DNA from 4 places in the Cytobacillus sp. genome. Region 4 is predicted to be linked to each of the others. Evidence: predicted binding sites of a transcription regulator. Region 4 holds the regulator's gene; each other region holds the start of a gene.
What was found. Region 4 encodes Rex, which represses fermentation and respiration genes when NADH is low (regulators of the CRP and FNR family bind a similar motif). Its sites were predicted from a motif close to TTGTGAAATATTTCACAA; they were not measured.
Positions count from the first base shown of each region.

Region 1 (4,563 bases), on a different contig from region 4:
GATTCCATCTTCCTCGTTGGTTAGGGTGACTTCATTGGCAATATTTTTAACCTGGTCTATAGCATTGCCCATGGCAATCCCGTAGCCTGCAAATTCAAGCATTTCAAGATCATTGTCTTCATCACCGAAAGCTATGATCCGCTCAGGCGGTATTTGGAAGTAATCAGCTGCTTTTTGGAGGCCAACGGCTTTATTCAGACCTGTTTTTACGATTTCAATGACATGCCATGGAGCCGCCCAGCGACGGTGGTCAATCACTTCGGCATGGACTTCAGAAAGATGGGCTCTAATTGTTTTTACATGTTCTTCATCTGTATGGATCAGCATGCTTGTCGGATTATCATTAAGATAATTGCGCAAATCTCCAGTCGTAATTTTGGGATCGCCAAAACCGAAGATATCCAGAAGCTTTTCATCATGGTAATGCAGGTAAACATCATCTATAACTTCTGCTACAATATTATGAACTGTATAACTATTAACTGCTTCGACAATTTCCTTTGCAACGTTCATTTGCAAAGGTGTGTGATAAACTCCCCAATTATGATCTTTAGGATGATGTATATAAGCACCATTGAAATTGACTATTGGCGTAGTCAAGCCCATTTCACGATAGTAAATTTCGCTGGAGCGATATGGCCTACCTGTGGCAATCATCACTTCATGTCCTTGTTCACGTGCCTTTTGAATAATCATTTTAGTTTTAGCTGAGATGGTTTTGTCATCTTTTAATAATGTTCCATCAAGGTCCAGTGCAATTAAATGTTTTTCTGCCATAAGATCTCCTTCTAAGCGCTCAGCACTTTTTCTTAAGAATAAAACTGCAGATAGCGGACTGCAGCAAATTGCTTATCTTGAAGTATGCCCCGCTTTTCTTTTAAGTGTAAAGGTTTTGGAAAAAAAAAGTCTACATGTTAAACTGAAAAAATAGAAAGAATTTACATCATGACAAGAGCGTAAGCTTTTACAAAATCATTTTATACATATATGTTATCAATATTATTATAATTTTGTAAAAAAAATCACTTGTGCCCTAACAGATTTAGGAGGAAGAACTGTGGTTGTTATTGAACATAAGCATTTCAAAGAAATTCCTGTTCTTGAACTTGCCAGGCAGGAAGTAAAGGGGGAACGCTTGCCATTCATTATTTTCGTTCATGGCTTTACGAGTGCCAAAGAACATAATCTGCATTATGCCTATCTGCTTGCTGAAAAAGGGTTCAGGGTGGTGCTTCCGGACACTTTACTTCATGGGGAAAGATCTGAAGGTTTATCAGGCAGCGATTTAAATTTCAAGCTATGGGATATTGTTCTGAATACCATTGCGGAATTGAACATAATCAGGGATGTCTATGAGGATGCAGATTTGATCGACCAGGGAAGAATAGGGCTTGTGGGCACCTCCATGGGAGGAATAGTCACTTTGGGCGCCTTGACCCAGTATGAGTGGGTCAAGGCTGCAGTAAGCCTTATGGGTATGCCGTATTATGAAAAATTTGCACAGCTTCAGCTGGATGAATTGAAGAAGAATAAGGTTGAAATTCCGCTTTCCAGCGAAGAACTGGCAGATCTGCTGGGGACTTTAAGGGAGCGTGATTTAAGTCTTCAGCCTGAAAAACTCGGAGGAAGGCCTCTTATGTTCTGGCATGGCAAAAAAGACCCGGTTGTGCCTTATTCCTATACATACCAATTTTATGATACCATTCAGCCCTTATATAGTGACTCACCTGAAAACCTCATGTTCATATCAGATGAACAGGCAGGGCATAAAGTAAGCAGGGAAGGGCTGCTGGAAACGGTTAAATGGTTCGGGGAACATCTATAACCAACATTTTTTCAATTCATTTAAATATTTGTTAAGATAAAGATAAAGTAAATAATGAAGGAGTGCTGCAGATATGGACCAGGATTTAAAAGACAGCATCATGGGTGCGCTTGAACTTGTTGTTGACCCGGAGCTGGGGATAGATATTGTAAACTTAGGCTTAGTATATGATGTTAAAATGGAAGAGGAAGGGAAAGCCGTAGTAGATATGACTCTTACATCCATGGGCTGTCCTTTGGCAGGAACAATTGTTGAACAAGTAAAGTCAGCTTTGGCTGATATTCCAGAAGTAAAGGACACTGAAGTGAACATTGTCTGGAACCCGCCTTGGTCTAAAGACAGAATGTCCCGCTATGCAAAAATTGCACTAGGCGTACAATAAGATTGAATCTTAAAAAACAGCTGGAGTATTTTCCAGCTGTTTTTTTATGCCCTTGCTTGTAATTTTTTGAACGTAACTCTGTACATGAGCATTGTATGTGAGGTAGTTCACTTATTTAACATGCCGATTATCCTATAATAACGATGGAAAGACAAAATTGCGTTGATGAAACAGCCAGGATTGAGCTGTTTAGGAGGCATTTCAAATGGGATTTGATAGAAATTTTAATAATGACCCTTTTATTGTGATATGGGAATTAACAAGGGCATGCCAGCTAAAATGTCTGCATTGCCGAGCGGAAGCGCAATACAAGAGAGATCCGCGAGAGCTTTCTTTTGATGAAGGGAAGTATTTGATTGACCAAATCAAGGAAATGAACAACCCTATGCTTGTTTTTACTGGTGGAGATCCATTAATGAGGCAGGATGTATTCGACATTGCCGAATATGCTGTAAAAAAAGGCGTGCGTGTTTCGATGACGCCCAGTGCGACACCCAATGTAACAAAAGAAGCTATTGAAAAAGCTAAAAAGGTCGGCTTAGCTCGATGGGCTTTCAGCCTTGATGGGCCAAATGCGGAAATCCATGACCATTTTAGAGGTACTTCCGGATCCTTTGATTTAACGATCGAAAGGATTAAATATTTGCACGAGCTTGAAATACCAGTCCAGATTAATACAGTTATTTCGCGTTATAATATAGATTATCTTGAGGAAATGGCTAAGGTTGTCGAAGAACTCAAATGTGTTCTTTGGAGTGTGTTCTTCCTCGTCCCAACAGGAAGAGGGCAGGAAAAAGATATGATTTCTCCGGTTGAACATGAGAAGGTATTTACATGGCTGTATAACTTAAGCAAAAAAGTTACTTTCGATATCAAGACAACAGCTGCCCAGCATTACCGCCGAGTAGTCATTCAGCAAAAAATGAAGGAAGCGAAGGCTCAGAATGAGGACATTCAATATCTTGATGCACTTACACAGCAAGGGCTAACGGGTTCTATAGATGGTTTAGGCAGGGCACCTAAAGGAGTAAATGACGGAAATGGATTTGTTTTCATTTCACATATTGGGGATGTTTATCCCAGCGGGCTGCTGCCTGTTAAAGCAGGGAATGTAAGGGAACAGCCACTTGCTGAAATATACAGGGAATCGCCAATTTTTAAAAACCTCAGAAATCCTGATAAGTATAAAGGGAAATGCGGACTATGCGAGTTCCGTTATGTATGCGGGGGATCCAGATCACGGGCATTTGCCATGACAGGGGATTATATGGAAAGCGAGCCGTTTTGTGTCTATATTCCAAAGGCACATAGAAAGAAAGAGGCAAAATCATAAAAGAAAGAGGAGTGCAGTTAAGATGCACTCCTATTCGATGCTGCAATATACGGCAGGGCAGTTTTCACAGCCTATTTCATTTTTTAAATATTGAAGATCTTTGACTGTGATTTTTCCATTTAGAATGGTGATGATGCCGTCTTTTTTCAGTTCACCCAGTATCCGGTTGGTGCTTTCCCTGGAGGTGCCGCAGAAATTCCCAAGTTCTTGATTCGTAAGGGGCAGATCAATGAGTATGCCGCCCATAACCTTAATGCCATAGCTGTTAGTCATTCTGATAAGGGTTGAATAAAGGGCACCTTTTTTTCCATTAAGGACGAGATCTCTAAATTTGGTCTGTGTATTACGGAAGTGGTCGCTCATCCATTTCATAAATTCATAAGCTAATGTACTATTTTTTAAAATCTCCCTTTCCAGGACATCTTTTTTTATCACAGCAACTTCACCAGCTTCAAGCACTAAAGCATTTAATAAATATTTAGGGTCACTGGTAAATAGGGTCAGCTCACCAATGATTTCATTTTCTCCGCATATCCTGAAAGTGAGTTCTCTGCCATCTGCTGTTATCTTGCTGATTTGTATCTTGCCTGAAAGTATAATATAAAGCTCATCAGCATCCATACCTTCCTGAAAAATGTAGGCCCCTTTGGGGGTTTTCATACGCCGGTCTGCGAAATGAAGAAGCTCTTTAATCTCTATGGAATGTGTCGGTTTAATGGCTGTACGAGGCATGTTGACCCTCCTTCATAAAACAACTGTCTTTTTTCACAATAATATCATTTGTATAGTGAAAACATTGCCGGCTTTTGTGTCTTTATTGTGGCAAATTCTATTGAAATGGCGTGTCTTTGCTATTATACAAACAATTCCCTATTAACATTGAAACGATTGTATGTTCTAATAGTAGAAGCCCTTAATTTGAGATACTGGGTTATTTCTGTTATTTTAAGGGAAAGGCTAAAATATACATCTGTATAGAAAGCTTTTTTAAGTCACTCTTTATATGGAGTTGAACGAAATGGC
Region 1 is NZ_CAXQGS010000100.1:8,881-13,443, reverse strand. Features, by position in the region: gene ACEQ1T_RS18050 (Cof-type HAD-IIB family hydrolase) at 1-777, opposite strand, end outside; gene ACEQ1T_RS18045 (alpha/beta fold hydrolase) at 1,058-1,825, shown strand; gene ACEQ1T_RS18040 (metal-sulfur cluster assembly factor) at 1,899-2,207, shown strand; gene ACEQ1T_RS18035 (TIGR04053 family radical SAM/SPASM domain-containing protein) at 2,413-3,540, shown strand; gene ACEQ1T_RS18030 (Crp/Fnr family transcriptional regulator) at 3,571-4,272, opposite strand; gene moaA (GTP 3',8-cyclase MoaA) at 4,559-4,563, shown strand, end outside.
Region 1: the regulator Rex is predicted to act here: its motif matches at 2,303-2,320, upstream of ACEQ1T_RS18035 (TIGR04053 family radical SAM/SPASM domain-containing protein).

Region 2 (4,563 bases), on a different contig from region 4:
TTTCAAGCGAGTCAATAATTGCTAAGGATTCAACCCGAAATCCCTTTTCCCTCAGCAGCTGTCCGCCATTTTGAAAGCCTTTTTCAATAACGATTCCAATCCCTGCTATAGCTGATCCCGCTTTATTCGCTATATCCGCAAGACCTAATGCTGCCTGTCCATTCGCTAGAAAATCATCGATAATAAGAACATTGTCTTTTTCTGAAAGATATTTCTTTGAAACAGAGATTTCACTTGTTTCTTCCTTAGTAAAAGAATAGACAGAGGCTGTAATCAGGTCATTTACCAGAGTAAGAGATTTTCTTTTTCTCGCAAATACAACTGAAACATTCAACTGGAGCCCCGCCATTACAGCTGGCGCAATCCCCGAAGATTCGATAGTCAATATTTTTGTAATCCCGCTGCTGGAGAATCTATCTGCAAATTCTTTGCCGACTTCATGCATTAGCTGAGGATCTATTTGGTGGTTCAGAAAAGAATCCACCTTTAAAACTGACGGCGATAAAACAATCCCTTCGCTCTTTATTTTTTCAATAAGCATATCCATTTTGCATCCTCCTCTATGATAGAAAGCCTTCAATTACTCATTCCAGCCAAATAAAAAGCCTGAAACCCATCGCATTCACAACATAAAAATGAGTGAAGCAATGGCCTTCAGGCTAATGATCTAAGCTGCAGGCAAACAAGGATGACTAAAGCGTCCTGTACATTGCTCACTCATAGTCGGATCATTTACGGTAACCCGGTAGAAACTTGCGAGCCATATCCTCGCGATTATATGAGTGAATGTTATTAATTTATTAACATTATAACATCATTTACTAATACTTCAATCAAAACTTTAACTAAATACGAACTAAACAATAAATTACCAGAAAATTGTTCGCTAATCAGATAATTCACCCTCTTCAGTATGTTTATTTTAAATAATTTGCCTACTTTCTGAAGCTCAATTAAACCTTCACAGTTTTTTCACAATTTAAAGGAGTTTTTTGTGACATAAATCACTTAAATATCAATTTTTCACTATTATCATAGTGTTTAAGTTACGAATGAACAATTTGTGAACTCACTGAAAGCATCTAGAATCTTCCTAAATGTTTTGTATTATGAAAGTGTAATCATTTACTTTTTCCAAATATTCGAAAGGAGTGAAGGGCAATGGCGAAAACGGAACTCAGCCGAAAAACAAAAACTGAAATAGAGGATAGCTCTTCCTTAAAGGGAACGCTAGCTTCCGTTTTCTTATTAGGATTCTTCCTGATCATTACATGGGTGGGTGTTTATTCACTATTTATCAGCCGCTTTTAGAATTAGAAAGGGGAAAAAGCCATGCATATGCATAAATTTGAAAAGGCCTGGCTCACTTTTGGAATCGGATCGCTGCTTGTTTTTTTAACAGTCCTGGGAGTCAGCGCATTTTACCTGGGCAATCAGCCCCCAAGCTGTTTGGCAACAATCGACCCTGAAAAGGTCGATACTACCGCTCCATTTAATGAGCCAGGGCTGAAAAAGGTAGAAGGGAAAGATTGGGATTACGAATTGGTATACGTAGCATCTGCGTTTTCCTATAGCCCAGCTGAAGTAGAGGTTCCATATGGTGCCAAAGTGAAAATTATCGCAACAACCAAAGATGTCGTCCACGGTTTTGAAGTTGCGGGATCAAATATCAACATGATGCTTGAACCCGGCTATATCAGTGAACATGTTACAACATTTGATAAAACTGGCGAATACTTAATTGTATGTAATGAATATTGCGGTGTTGGTCACCACATGATGTCGTCTAAAATTAAGGTGGTGGAATAATGTTAAATCCTTCAGCAAAATTAAAAGTTGACCGCCGTGACGGAAAATTGGCAATGGCTCACTTTTTCGTTGCATTTACAGCTTTAGCAGTAGGCGGCCTTGCTGGTTTATTGCAGACTTTGGTCCGCTCCGGTAAATTCGAGCTTCCTGCAGGCATCGGGTATTACCAAATTCTCACGGTTCACGGTGTTGTACTCGGACTTGTACTTACCACCTTTTTTATAATGGGTTTCCAGATAGCAGCGACAAGCAAAACATCAGGAACCCTTACAAATAAACAGCGGATTGCCGGCTGGATCGGTTTTTGGCTGATGACTGCAGGAACTGTTCTTGCAGCTGTTATGATCCTGCTGAATGAAGCTACTGTTCTTTATACTTTCTATGCTCCTCTTCAGGCACATGCATTGTATTATATCGGTTTAACACTTGTTATAGTGGGAAGCTGGATTGACGGGGCAGCCATCATTATGAAGTATGCAGAATGGCGAAGAAGAAATCCCGGACAGCCGAGTCCGTTATTAACCTTTATGTCATTGGTCAACACGATGATGTGGATTGTGGCAACAATCGGTGTAGCTTCTACCGTTCTTTTCCAGCTTCTTCCTTGGTCATTGGGGTTTGCAGAAACAGTAAATATCGGAGTCAGCCGTACTTTATTCTGGTATTTCGGACATCCGCTTGTTTATTTCTGGCTATTGCCTGCATACATGGCCTGGTATGTTGTTATTCCCAAGGTCATCGGCGGAAAAATATTCTCAGATTCATTGGCACGTTTGTCATTCATTTTATTCCTGCTTTTCTCAATCCCTGTCGGATTTCACCATCAATTAATGGAGCCGGGAATTGATCCAGCATGGAAATTCTTTCAGGTTATCCTGACATTCCTGGTTGTCATTCCATCTCTGATGACTGCATTTTCTCTATTTGCCACTTTTGAAAGCTTTGGCCGTTCCAAAGGGGCCAAAGGATTATTCGGCTGGGTAAAAAAACTGCCTTGGGGAGATGCGCGATTTACTGTTCCTTTCATCGGGATGGTTGCCTTTATTCCAGCGGGTGCAGGCGGTATCGTTAATGCGTCCCACCAGATGAACCAGGTTGTCCATAACACGATATGGGTAACCGGCCACTTTCACTTAACAGTGGCAACATCTGTAGTACTTACATTCTTTGGGGTTTCTTACTGGCTGATTCCTCATCTGACAGGAAGAACATTAACAAAAGCGATGAATAAATTAGGAATCATCCAGGCAGTTATCTGGGCAATCGGAATGACATTCATGTCTGGTGCCATGCATGCTGCCGGTCTTCTGGGAGCACCGCGCCGTTCATCATACTCTGAATATGGCGGAGCAGCACAGGCAGCAGAATGGATTCCATACCAGGTTGCACAGGCAATCGGCGGTTCTATCCTATTTATAGGCATCATCTTAATGCTTTATATCTTCATCAACCTTGCCTTTTTCGCACCAAAGGGAGAGCAGGAATTCCCTATAGGAGAAGCTGCCGATGAAGCCGACAAAGCTCCAATGGTATTTGAAAATTGGAAGCTTTGGCTTGGAATTACGGTTGTTCTTATTCTATTTGCCTACACCATCCCATTTATAGATTTAATTCAAAATGCACCTCCCGGGGCTAAAGGATATAAGCTTTGGTAAAAAAAACACTCCGTTCCACTATGGACGGAGTGTTTTAGTGTTCAAGCTTGCTTGATTCAGCCACGATTCCTGCATTTTTCCTTTTTGCGGGCAAATTCACAATAATTACGGAACTGAGTATCAGCAATGCGCCTGCAATCTGGACTACACCGAGACTTTCCCCGTAAAGTGTGACTCCTAGAAGCATGGCCACGACTGGTTCAACTGTAGCGATGACAGCTGCCCTGCTTCCATCCGTTTTTTCCAGACCCCATGTATATACAAAATAGGCAAGAACCGTAGGAACAAATCCCAAACCAATACTAAGAAACAAAACTTCAGTGTTCAAAAAAACTGAAGCTTTTGTCCATAGCTTTGTTACCGGGATAAGAAATACCGAAGCTATTAGGAATGTATAAAGCGTAACTGTAAAGGGATGATACTTTCTTAAGGCAAATTTCCCGAAGATTGTATAAAGTGCATAGCCAAACCCGGCACCTAATCCCGTCAAAATTCCAAGAAGAGTAATATCACTGCTGCCCGCTGATAATCCGGCAACTAGAATGCAGCCCACAATGGTGCCTGCCACAGCTGCAACCTTTCTTAGGTTTATCCCTTCCTTTAAAAACAGGTAAGATAATATAGTCACAAAAGCCGGAGCGGTATAAAGCAGAACGACTGCCAATGAAATGCTGATCTGGTTCATTGCTGTGAAATAACAATAATTAAAAAAGACGATGCTAAGAATTCCGGTTCCAACAAAAAACCGGATGTCAGAGGCAGATTCCAGTTTAAAGCGATTCCGGAAACGCATAATTCCGAATAGAACGAGAAATATGGCCGCAAAAAAAACTCTCACAGCCACAATTTCCATAGCTGAGAATCCAAATTCCCCGAGCCCTTTTACAAATACAGCAATAATCCCCCATAGACTTGCTCCTAACGCAATCATTAAGAATGGAAGTATTTTCTTCATTATTTCTCTCCATGAAGTAAGAGGATGGCTGAGGCCACCCTCTTACTCAAATTATTAATAGAAACCTATTTCAACTGATACACCTTACCATACTTATCATATAGATAGTTAATTAAATGCTGGGCATTCAGGCCTTCACCCGTT
Region 2 is NZ_CAXQGS010000063.1:691-5,253, reverse strand. Features, by position in the region: gene ACEQ1T_RS11950 (xanthine phosphoribosyltransferase) at 1-547, opposite strand, end outside; purine riboswitch at 701-802, opposite strand; gene ACEQ1T_RS11945 (cytochrome c oxidase subunit 2A) at 1,162-1,311, shown strand; gene ACEQ1T_RS11940 (cytochrome c oxidase subunit II) at 1,333-1,809, shown strand; gene ACEQ1T_RS11935 (b(o/a)3-type cytochrome-c oxidase subunit 1) at 1,809-3,464, shown strand; gene ACEQ1T_RS11930 (DMT family transporter) at 3,499-4,419, opposite strand; partial or broken gene ACEQ1T_RS11925 (carboxypeptidase M32) at 4,485-4,563, opposite strand, start outside.
Region 2: the regulator Rex is predicted to act here: its motif matches at 993-1,010, upstream of ACEQ1T_RS11945 (cytochrome c oxidase subunit 2A).

Region 3 (4,563 bases), on a different contig from region 4:
GTATGTGTATGCACGTCTCACAGCTCCGTTTAATCCAAGGAAGAACATAGGCATGAATGTTACGTTAAAACCAATAACAAAGAGCCAGAAATGCCATTTTCCGATTTTTTCATTCAGCATGAAACCGAACATTTTTGGCCACCAGTAGTACAGACCTGCAAATACGGCAAATACTACACCTGGAATTAATACATAGTGGAAGTGGGCAACAAGGAATAATGTATTGTGATACTGATAATCCGCTGCACCCATTGCAAGCATTACACCTGTAACCCCGCCTATAACAAAGCATGGGACGAATGCCAGTGCCCAAAGCATGGCGGAAGTAATTTTTATGCGGCCTTTACGCATCGTAAACAGCCAGTTGAACATCTTAACTCCGGTCGGTATGGCTATCGCCATCGTCGTGATGGAGAAGAAAGAGTTAACTGCAGGGCCTGATCCCATTGTGTAGAAATGGTGAACCCATACAACCATACTTAAAAGGGCAATTCCAAGGATGGAAAATACCATTGATTTATATCCAAACAAAGATTTTCTTGAGAATGTTGCAATAACTTCTGAGAAAATCCCGAAAGCAGGAAGGGCAACAATGTAAACCTCAGGATGTCCCCATAGCCAAAACAGGTTAGCCCAAAGCATATCCATTCCTCCGCCTGACACTGTAAAGAAGTGTGTTCCATACAGACGGTCGAATGTCATCAACGCCAATGCAACTGTGAAAATTGGGAAAGCAGCCACAATCAGAATGGATGTTACAAAGGTAGTCCATGTGAACATCGGCATTTTCATCAGTGTCATGCCTTTTGTTCTCATTTTCAAAATCGTGACGATAAAGTTTATACCTGTCATTAGAGTACCGATACCAGCAATTTGCAGTGCGACTGCGTAAAAGTTGTTGCCGATTCCCGGGCTGAATTCCTTGCCTGCAAGAGGGAAGTAAGATGTCCAGCCTGCATCAGGCGATCCTCCGATTACGAAGGAAATATTAAATAGCATAGCTCCGCTGAAAAACAGCCAGAAGCTTAGAGCATTCAGCTGTGGAAAAGCAACGTCACGCGCACCGATCTGCAGCGGAATGACAACGTTCATTAAACCAATTAAGAACGGCATAGCCATGAAAAGAATCATAATAACGCCGTGTGTTGTAAAGATTTCATTATAGTGCTGGGAATTCAAAAACTCCATTTCAGGTCTCGCTGTCTGAGCTTTCATCAGCAAGCCGTCCATTCCGCCGCGGAAAAACATCAATACTGCGGAGATGATATACATGATACCGATTTTTTTATGATCAACTGTAGTCAGCCATTCTGTCCAAAGGTATTTCCACTTTTTTAAGTAAGTGATGCCAGCGACTGCACCAATCATCGTTAACAATATAGCAATCTGTGAACCTAGTATAAGGGGGTCCCCAGTAATAAAAAACTCATCCCATTTAATGCCCATGATGGTCACCTCCATGGTTTTCTTGACTATCATGGCTTTCTTCTTCGCCATGACCTTCGATTACGTTTGGATTCTCATTTTTATAATTGTCATCTTCTTCGAAGGTTTTACCTTGATATCCATGCCCTCTGTAGAGCTCAGGATTTGTATAAGCCTTCGAATTTGGATCAGCATGATTGACCCATTCTAAATGAGTATTGGAATATGTCAGTCTTCCTAAATGAGTAGGCTTCAGCAGCCCTTCATACTCATCTTCCGTTAGCTTGGGAGCTGTATCCTTAACGTCGTCAACCCATTGGTCAAAATCTTCCTGGGTTTGTGCAAGCACTTCAAATTTCATATCCGCATATCCACGGCCGTTAAAGTTCGTGTTCTGGCCTTCATAAGATCCAGGGCTGTCTGCAACAAGATACAATTCTGTTTCCATTTTTGGCATGGTATACTTTTGTCCGCCAAGAGCTGGCACCCAGAAAGATTGCATGGTGCTTGCAGATGTCATCTTAAAGAGAACTGGCGTATCTTCCGGTATATTTACATAGTTCACTGTCTCAATGCCTTCTTCAGGATAGCTGAAGATCCATTTCCAGTCTGCAGATGTTACATGTATTGTAATAGGTTCTTTTTCTTCATAGCCCTTTGGTGTTTCTTCCAGAGCATAAAGAGTTTTTACTGTCGGGATTGTCAGGGCAATGACAATTAATATCGGAATCCCGGTCCAGATAATTTCAAGGAGTGTACTGCCATGCTCCTCCGGGGGTTCATAATCTTTATTTTCAGGTCGTTCCCTGTATTTCCAGACAATGTAGCCGAATAATCCAAATACAACTGCAACGACAAGAAGCATCCAGATCAGGGACCAGTTAATTAATTCGGTTATGCTTCTTGCAACGGGGCCCTGAGGTTCAAATACAACCATATTACAGCCGCTGAGAACCATTAAGGGCAATAGAGCTGTTAAAGAGAGCAGCATTTTCTTCATCTGATGTTTCATCTCCTTTTTGACAAAAACTATTGTTAAATAATTCACAAATAATGTGCGGGTTTTCACAAAGATGCCAAAAAAATATATAGCTGATAAACATAAACATCCTTAAAACCTTTATTTAACTTAGTTATCACTGTGTAAATGATATTAACATAAGCAAATATGAAAAGTTGTGACAAAAGTGAGAAGGAAATAAATGTAAGGTGTTAGAGTGGCTGATAATTTTGCACAAATAGCATTATTGCAGGGTTTTGGCCATCAAAACAACTTTTGAACAAATTTTGAACTTTATTGCGACACCCTAATTACTCTCTTTGTTGAAAAATACTGAATAGTACAGTAACATGGACTAAAAATAGAGAAGGACAGGGTGAGGGTATGATTGATTTAAGAAGTGATACAGTTACAAAGCCAACTGAAGAAATGAGGAAAGCTGCTTATGAAGCAGCAGTTGGGGATGACGTATACGGAGAGGATCCATCAATCAATAAGTTGGAAGAGACCGCTGCTGAGGTGCTTGGTAAGGAGGCAGCTCTGTTTGTAACGAGCGGCACTCAGGGAAACCAGATTGCCATCTTAACACACTGCCGACCGGGCAATGAAATCATTCTTGAAGCAGAAAGCCATATTTTTTATTATGAAAGCGGTGCTTCTTCAGCTTTTGCCGGAGTCCAGACAAGGACGCTAAATGGGACACGAGGTGCAATGAATCCATCAGAAGTGGAGTATGCCATTAGGGGAGAAGATCAGCATTATCCGGAAACTGGATTGATTTGTCTGGAAAATACTCACAATAGAGCTGGCGGTGCCGTAATACCTATTGATAATATGAAAGAAATATACAGCATTGCAAAAAGGAATAATATTCCATTACATATTGATGGGGCAAGACTGTTTAATGCAGCCGCAGCCTTAAATCTGCCGGCTTCTGACTTGGCTGAACACTGCGACACAGTGCAAGTATGTCTCTCAAAGGGGCTCGGAGCTCCAGTTGGTTCCATTCTTGCAGGCAGCAGGGAGTTTATTGCTGCAGCAAGAAAATGGCGCAAAAGATTAGGCGGGGGACTCCGCCAGGCTGGGATCATAGCAGCCCCGGGAATTGTTGCATTAACGAATATGAGAGAGCGTTTAGCCGAGGATCATGAAAATGCTCAACTTCTTGCTCAGCAGCTTGGGCAAATCAAAGGGATAGAAATCGTAAATCAAGTGGATACAAATATCATTGTGGCTGATGTAAAAAAACTTAAAATGAATTCATCGGAGTTTGTTGAAAGGTTAAAAGCTGAAGGCGTGCTTTCAGGAACTTTTGGACCCTCTTATGTGCGTTTTGTTACTCACTATGATGTTACTAAAAACCAGCTTGAAGATGCAATTAATGCCATACAGAGAGTTTCTGTTCAAATCTCATAATAAAATGTAAAAACGCATGTTTCCCTTAAACATGCGTTTTTCTGTTTCAAATTATTCTTTGCATCGGAACAGCATTGTAATGCTGTGAATGAAAATGACTTTGATGCCAAATGCTGTGATAAGGATAGCCTTGATGAATTGGCTGCCACCAGGGCCCATACTGCATCTGAGGATATCCATAATAATGTGCTCCATTTATGCCTGTAATTATATATTGCCTCAAAGATATTCCTCCTTATTTATCTTTATCAATAAGATATGCCAAACAATGTTTACGTTCTCTCTCGATGACTTCTCTATTTTTCCACCCATACTTTATGAATGTCTCCATATGATAAGAAAGTTATAAAACACTTTCTAAAGGAGAATTGAAAAATGAACTTAAAGAAAAATGTTCTGCCAGGTCTCTTCCTGATTCTCATGCTCACGGCATGTAATAATAACACAGAGCAGGGAATGCACTCCGGGGCATTGACAGGTGAAGATCTCCAGGAAATAAGCAATGCAAATAATGTGAATGTGGATAGAGAAAGACGGGGAGCAGCTCCTCTGGAATTGCAGCGTGTAAATAATGGCTATCTAACTATTGACCCGAATTCTTATAGTACAGCAACACCAAGTCAGGAATTTCCACACAGCCAATTAACAGATGATGGCGGAATGCCCTTATTCCAATTCGGAGAAGACCAGCAGCAAGAACAGGGTATGACACCCCAGCAGCC
Region 3 is NZ_CAXQGS010000052.1:92,951-97,513, forward strand. Features, by position in the region: gene qoxB (cytochrome aa3 quinol oxidase subunit I) at 1-1,446, opposite strand, end outside; gene qoxA (cytochrome aa3 quinol oxidase subunit II) at 1,436-2,425, opposite strand; gene ltaE (low-specificity L-threonine aldolase) at 2,810-3,841, shown strand; gene ACEQ1T_RS09555 (hypothetical protein) at 3,893-4,021, opposite strand; gene ACEQ1T_RS09560 (CAP domain-containing protein) at 4,217-4,563, shown strand, end outside.
Region 3: the regulator Rex is predicted to act here: its motif matches at 2,458-2,475, upstream of qoxA (cytochrome aa3 quinol oxidase subunit II).

Region 4 (4,563 bases):
GCAGTGAAATATTTCCGCTCACTTTCCTTTCATAGCCTATAGCAAGAGAATGAATATTTAAAACCTCATTGCCAGATTGCCGTTCAATGTCAAAGCCAAAAGAAGCCGATTTCTCGTCTCCAAGCGGCCTGTCCATCACGTCCATTCTTGCCAGCTGCTTTCTGCGGCTTTGCGCCCTTTTGGTTGTGGAGGCCCGGGCAAGGTTTCGCTGGATAAAATCCTGCAGCTTAGCGATCTCTTCCTGCTGTTTCTCGAATTCCTTCATTTCTCTTTCAAAATTCGCGGCTTTTTGATCCAGATATGAACTGTAGTTGCCAGGATACTTTCTTATTTGGCGGCGGGAAATCTCGTAAACCTGGGAAACGACCTTATCAAGGAAATAGCGGTCATGGGAAACGATTAGAATGGCGCCATTGTATCCTTGCAGGTATTGTTCGAGCCATGATAATGTTTCAATATCCAGGTGGTTGGTAGGCTCGTCCAGTATTAAGATATCAGGCTTTGTCAGCAAAAGTTTACCAAGGGCCAATCTGGTACGCTGTCCGCCGCTCAATGATGAAATTTTAGTGTCATAGCCCATTGAGCTGAAGTTGAGTCCGTGGAGAATGGAACGGATATCTGCCTCATATTGATAGCCGCCATTTTCTTTGAAATCAACCTGAAGCTTGTCGTATTCTTTTAAGATGCGTTCATAGGCATCAGAGTTATTTAGGATATCAGGGTCTGCCATTTGTTCTTCAAGGCTGCGAAGCTGTTTTTCCTGCTTCTGCAGATGACTAAAAACAGTCAGCATTTCATCCCAAATGGATAAATCTGATTCCAGGCCGGTATTTTGTGCAAGATAGCCAATTGTAACTTCCTTTGGCTTTATAATCTCACCGGAGTCATATGTCATTTGTCCGGCAATAATTTTCAAAAGGGTGGACTTTCCTGCACCATTGCGCCCTACTAGCGCAATCCTGTCCCTGGTTTGTACTTCAAGCTTTATATTGGTTAAAATGGGATCAGCGCCAAAATTTTTCGCCAGCTGATTGACTTGTAATAGTATCATGTTCTTTCACCTCGGGTATAGAGTAAGTGTAACTCATTCATATATGTTCGGCAATAAAGGAGACAGGACTATAAGCCCTTCTGCAGGGCATTCAATCAAGACAAAAGGCAAATAAATATGTGAGGAACCATACAATGCACATACAAAGTAACAGAAAAATAGTGTATGATTTTGAAGAGAGGTGTTTTGAATGGCGGATTTTACTCATTTTAATCAAGAGGGAAGGGCAAAAATGGTGGATGTCAGCGATAAGCCTGAGACGTCACGGACAGCCATCGCTCAATCAAGTATTGCTGTTAATCAGGAGATATACGAGAAGATAACATCCAACTCCATGAAAAAAGGGGATGTACTCGCTGTTGCACAAACTGCAGGCATTATGGCGAGCAAGAAAACATGGGACATTATTCCGATGTGCCATCCGCTGCCGCTAAAGGGTGTGGACATTTCATTTTCATGGAAAGCGGAATCGGAAGAGTATGTTCTTATCATTACTGCTTCTGTAAAAACGAAGGGAAATACGGGTGTGGAAATGGAAGCGTTAACAGCTGCTTCGGTCTGTGCTCTGACCGTATATGATATGTGCAAGGCTGTAGATAAAGGAATGGTGATTGGGCCAACCTTTTTAATAGAGAAAACAGGCGGAAAAAATGGAGACTTTAAAAGAAGTTAATTCATCATAAGAAATGGGGATGGACGAATGGCCAATGAACCAATTAAGATACCGCAGGCAACAGCTAAACGGCTGCCTTTATATTACCGCTTTCTAAAAAATCTTCACTCATCAGGCAAACAAAGAGTCTCTTCAGCAGAATTGAGTGAGGCGGTAAAAGTGGATTCTGCTACAATCCGCCGCGACTTTTCGTATTTTGGTGCGTTAGGGAAAAAAGGATATGGGTATAATGTGAATTACCTGCTGAGCTTCTTTCGGAAGACTCTTGACCAGGATGAGCTGACTAAAGTAGCTTTGGTCGGGGTAGGCAATTTAGGAACAGCCTTTCTTAACTATAATTTTCTTAAAAATAATAATACTAAAATAGAAGTAGCTTTTGATGTTGATGAGAGTAAGGTTGGCACGAAAATCGGCGATGTGCCGGTCCATCATATGGATGACCTTGAAGAAGTTATTGTAAATAATAATATTCAAGTGGCGATTTTAACAGTGCCGGCACCGCCTGCCCAGTCTATTACCGATCGGATGGTGAATGCGAAAATAAAAGGAATCCTAAATTTTACACCTGCGAGGCTCACTGTGCCAGCCTCGATTCGTATCCATCATATCGATCTGGCAGTGGAATTGCAGTCACTGGTTTATTTTCTGAAAAATTATCCTGAAGAAGTGTAAAAAAATGAGCCTTTTGCGGGCTCATTTTTTCATTTTATTTTTCAATTTAAAATGCAGGCCAACCATCCGCAGACCGGTGCCAAAATCGAATGTAGCAATTATGATCAGAAAATAAGTAAAGAAACCCCAGGTTTCTTCACGCTGGATATTCTGTATTGCTATAAAGGTGAAAAGGCATCCGAGAAGGATGTAAATAAAGCCTGAAAACAAAGGTGTGCTTCTCATCAAAATCCCCCAGTAAATTTAAAACTCTGCACAGCATTCCACTAAGCTAGAAAAAGCTGATAAAGCTCTGCATTTTTTCCATTTCTTCTAACCATTTTTGCATATTATCCTGATTCAGCTGGATAACTGCAACAAAGGTGTTCATCGCCACATGGGCAAAAATCGGCACAATAATCCGCTTCGTCTTGACGTATAAAAAGGCAAAGGTGAACCCCATTGCCGAGTACAGCAGTACATGTTCAGGCTCAAAATGGGCAAGTGCAAAAATGACTGAGCTGATCAGGGCCGAAAGGAAGAAGTTGAAGCGCTTATGGAGAGAACCGAAAATAATTTTTCTAAAGACGATTTCCTCAAGGATTGGCCCGATGACCGAACTGATTAATATAACGATTGGCGATGCCTCAATGATCCGGATTATCTGCTGCGTATTTTCAGATCCCATTTCAATGCCAATCATATTTTCAATGCTTGCAGCGGTGGCTTGAGCGATCAGGGCCAAAAATATGCCGCCTATTGCCCAGCCCACTGAGCTTGCTGCGGGAGATGCATCCCTATCCAGGCCTCTTTTCATCTCTTTTCTTAATAATAGAAGCGTAATGATCAGTGTGACTGTAAAACTGATGACAAGCCAGTAGGCTACAGCCAGGATCTGCATGTCTTCGGGATTCTGTCCAAGGGCATCTGCAATAAATAACACAAGCGGAACGCCAAACAAACTGGACAGCTGCATAGCAATATAAGCTATTAATATAAACCAATATTCCTTCTTCAAAATGTTATACTCCTTAATCTGAATGTTGGAAAACAAGTCCTAAAGCCATTGTACTCTTAAAAAGGAGCGGGTTTCAAATATCAGCATCAAAGCAGCAAAATACCATGTTTAAAGTGAAGAGCTTCGAAGTATACTTAAGTGGTTGTCTGTGTCGAAAAATAGCGTGTATCGGCGGATGAAATTTTTTCTAAAAAATTTAAGCTTCACCCTTGCAAATAGATATAAGATTCATTAATATAATAATTGTGTTAGCACTCATACAGAGAGAGTGCTAATAAATAAAAATATTTACATATTATTTGAGGAGGTTGTTTCACTTGTTAAAGCCACTAGGTGATCGAATCATTATCGAGCTTGTTGAAACTGAAGAAAAAACTGCAAGCGGCATCGTACTGCCGGACACTGCTAAAGAGAAGCCTCAAGAAGGTAAAGTTGTAGCTGTGGGAACTGGCCGCGTTCTTGAAAATGGCGAGCGTGTTGACCTTGAAGTTGCTGACGGCGACCGTATCATCTTCTCAAAATATGCTGGTACTGAAGTGAAGTACGAAGGCAAAGAATATTTAATTTTACGCGAAAATGACATTCTTGCTGTAATTGGCTAATCGCCATCAAGCGAAGATTATTAAAAGATAAAGCTAAAATTTTTGAGGAGGTTTTTATCAATGGCTAAAGAGATTAAATTTAGTGAAGAAGCTCGCCGCGCGATGCTTCGCGGTGTGGATTCCCTTGCAAATGCGGTAAAAGTAACTCTTGGACCTAAAGGACGCAACGTGGTTCTTGAGAAGAAATTCGGTTCTCCATTAATCACTAATGATGGTGTGACAATCGCAAAAGAAATCGAACTTGAAGATGCTTTTGAAAACATGGGTGCAAAGCTTGTTGCTGAAGTAGCAAGCAAAACAAACGATGTTGCCGGTGACGGTACAACAACTGCAACTGTTCTTGCTCAGGCAATGATCCGTGAAGGACTTAAGAATGTAACTGCAGGCGCCAACCCTATGGGCATCCGCAAAGGAATCGAAAAAGCTGTTTCTACAGCTGTTGAAGAGTTAAAAGCTATTTCAAAGCCAATTGAAAATAAAGAATCCATCGCACAGGTTGCTGCAATCTCTGCCGCTGACAATGAAGTTGGCCAGCTGATTGCTGAAGCAATGGAGCGCGTTGGCAACG
Region 4 is NZ_CAXQGS010000110.1:344-4,906, reverse strand. Features, by position in the region: gene ACEQ1T_RS19320 (ATP-binding cassette domain-containing protein) at 1-1,051, opposite strand, end outside; gene moaC (cyclic pyranopterin monophosphate synthase MoaC) at 1,242-1,724, shown strand; gene ACEQ1T_RS19310 (redox-sensing transcriptional repressor Rex) at 1,752-2,396, shown strand; gene ACEQ1T_RS19305 (YdiK family protein) at 2,418-2,621, opposite strand; gene ACEQ1T_RS19300 (lysostaphin resistance A-like protein) at 2,668-3,393, opposite strand; gene groES (co-chaperone GroES) at 3,711-3,995, shown strand; partial or broken gene groEL (chaperonin GroEL) at 4,056-4,563, shown strand, end outside.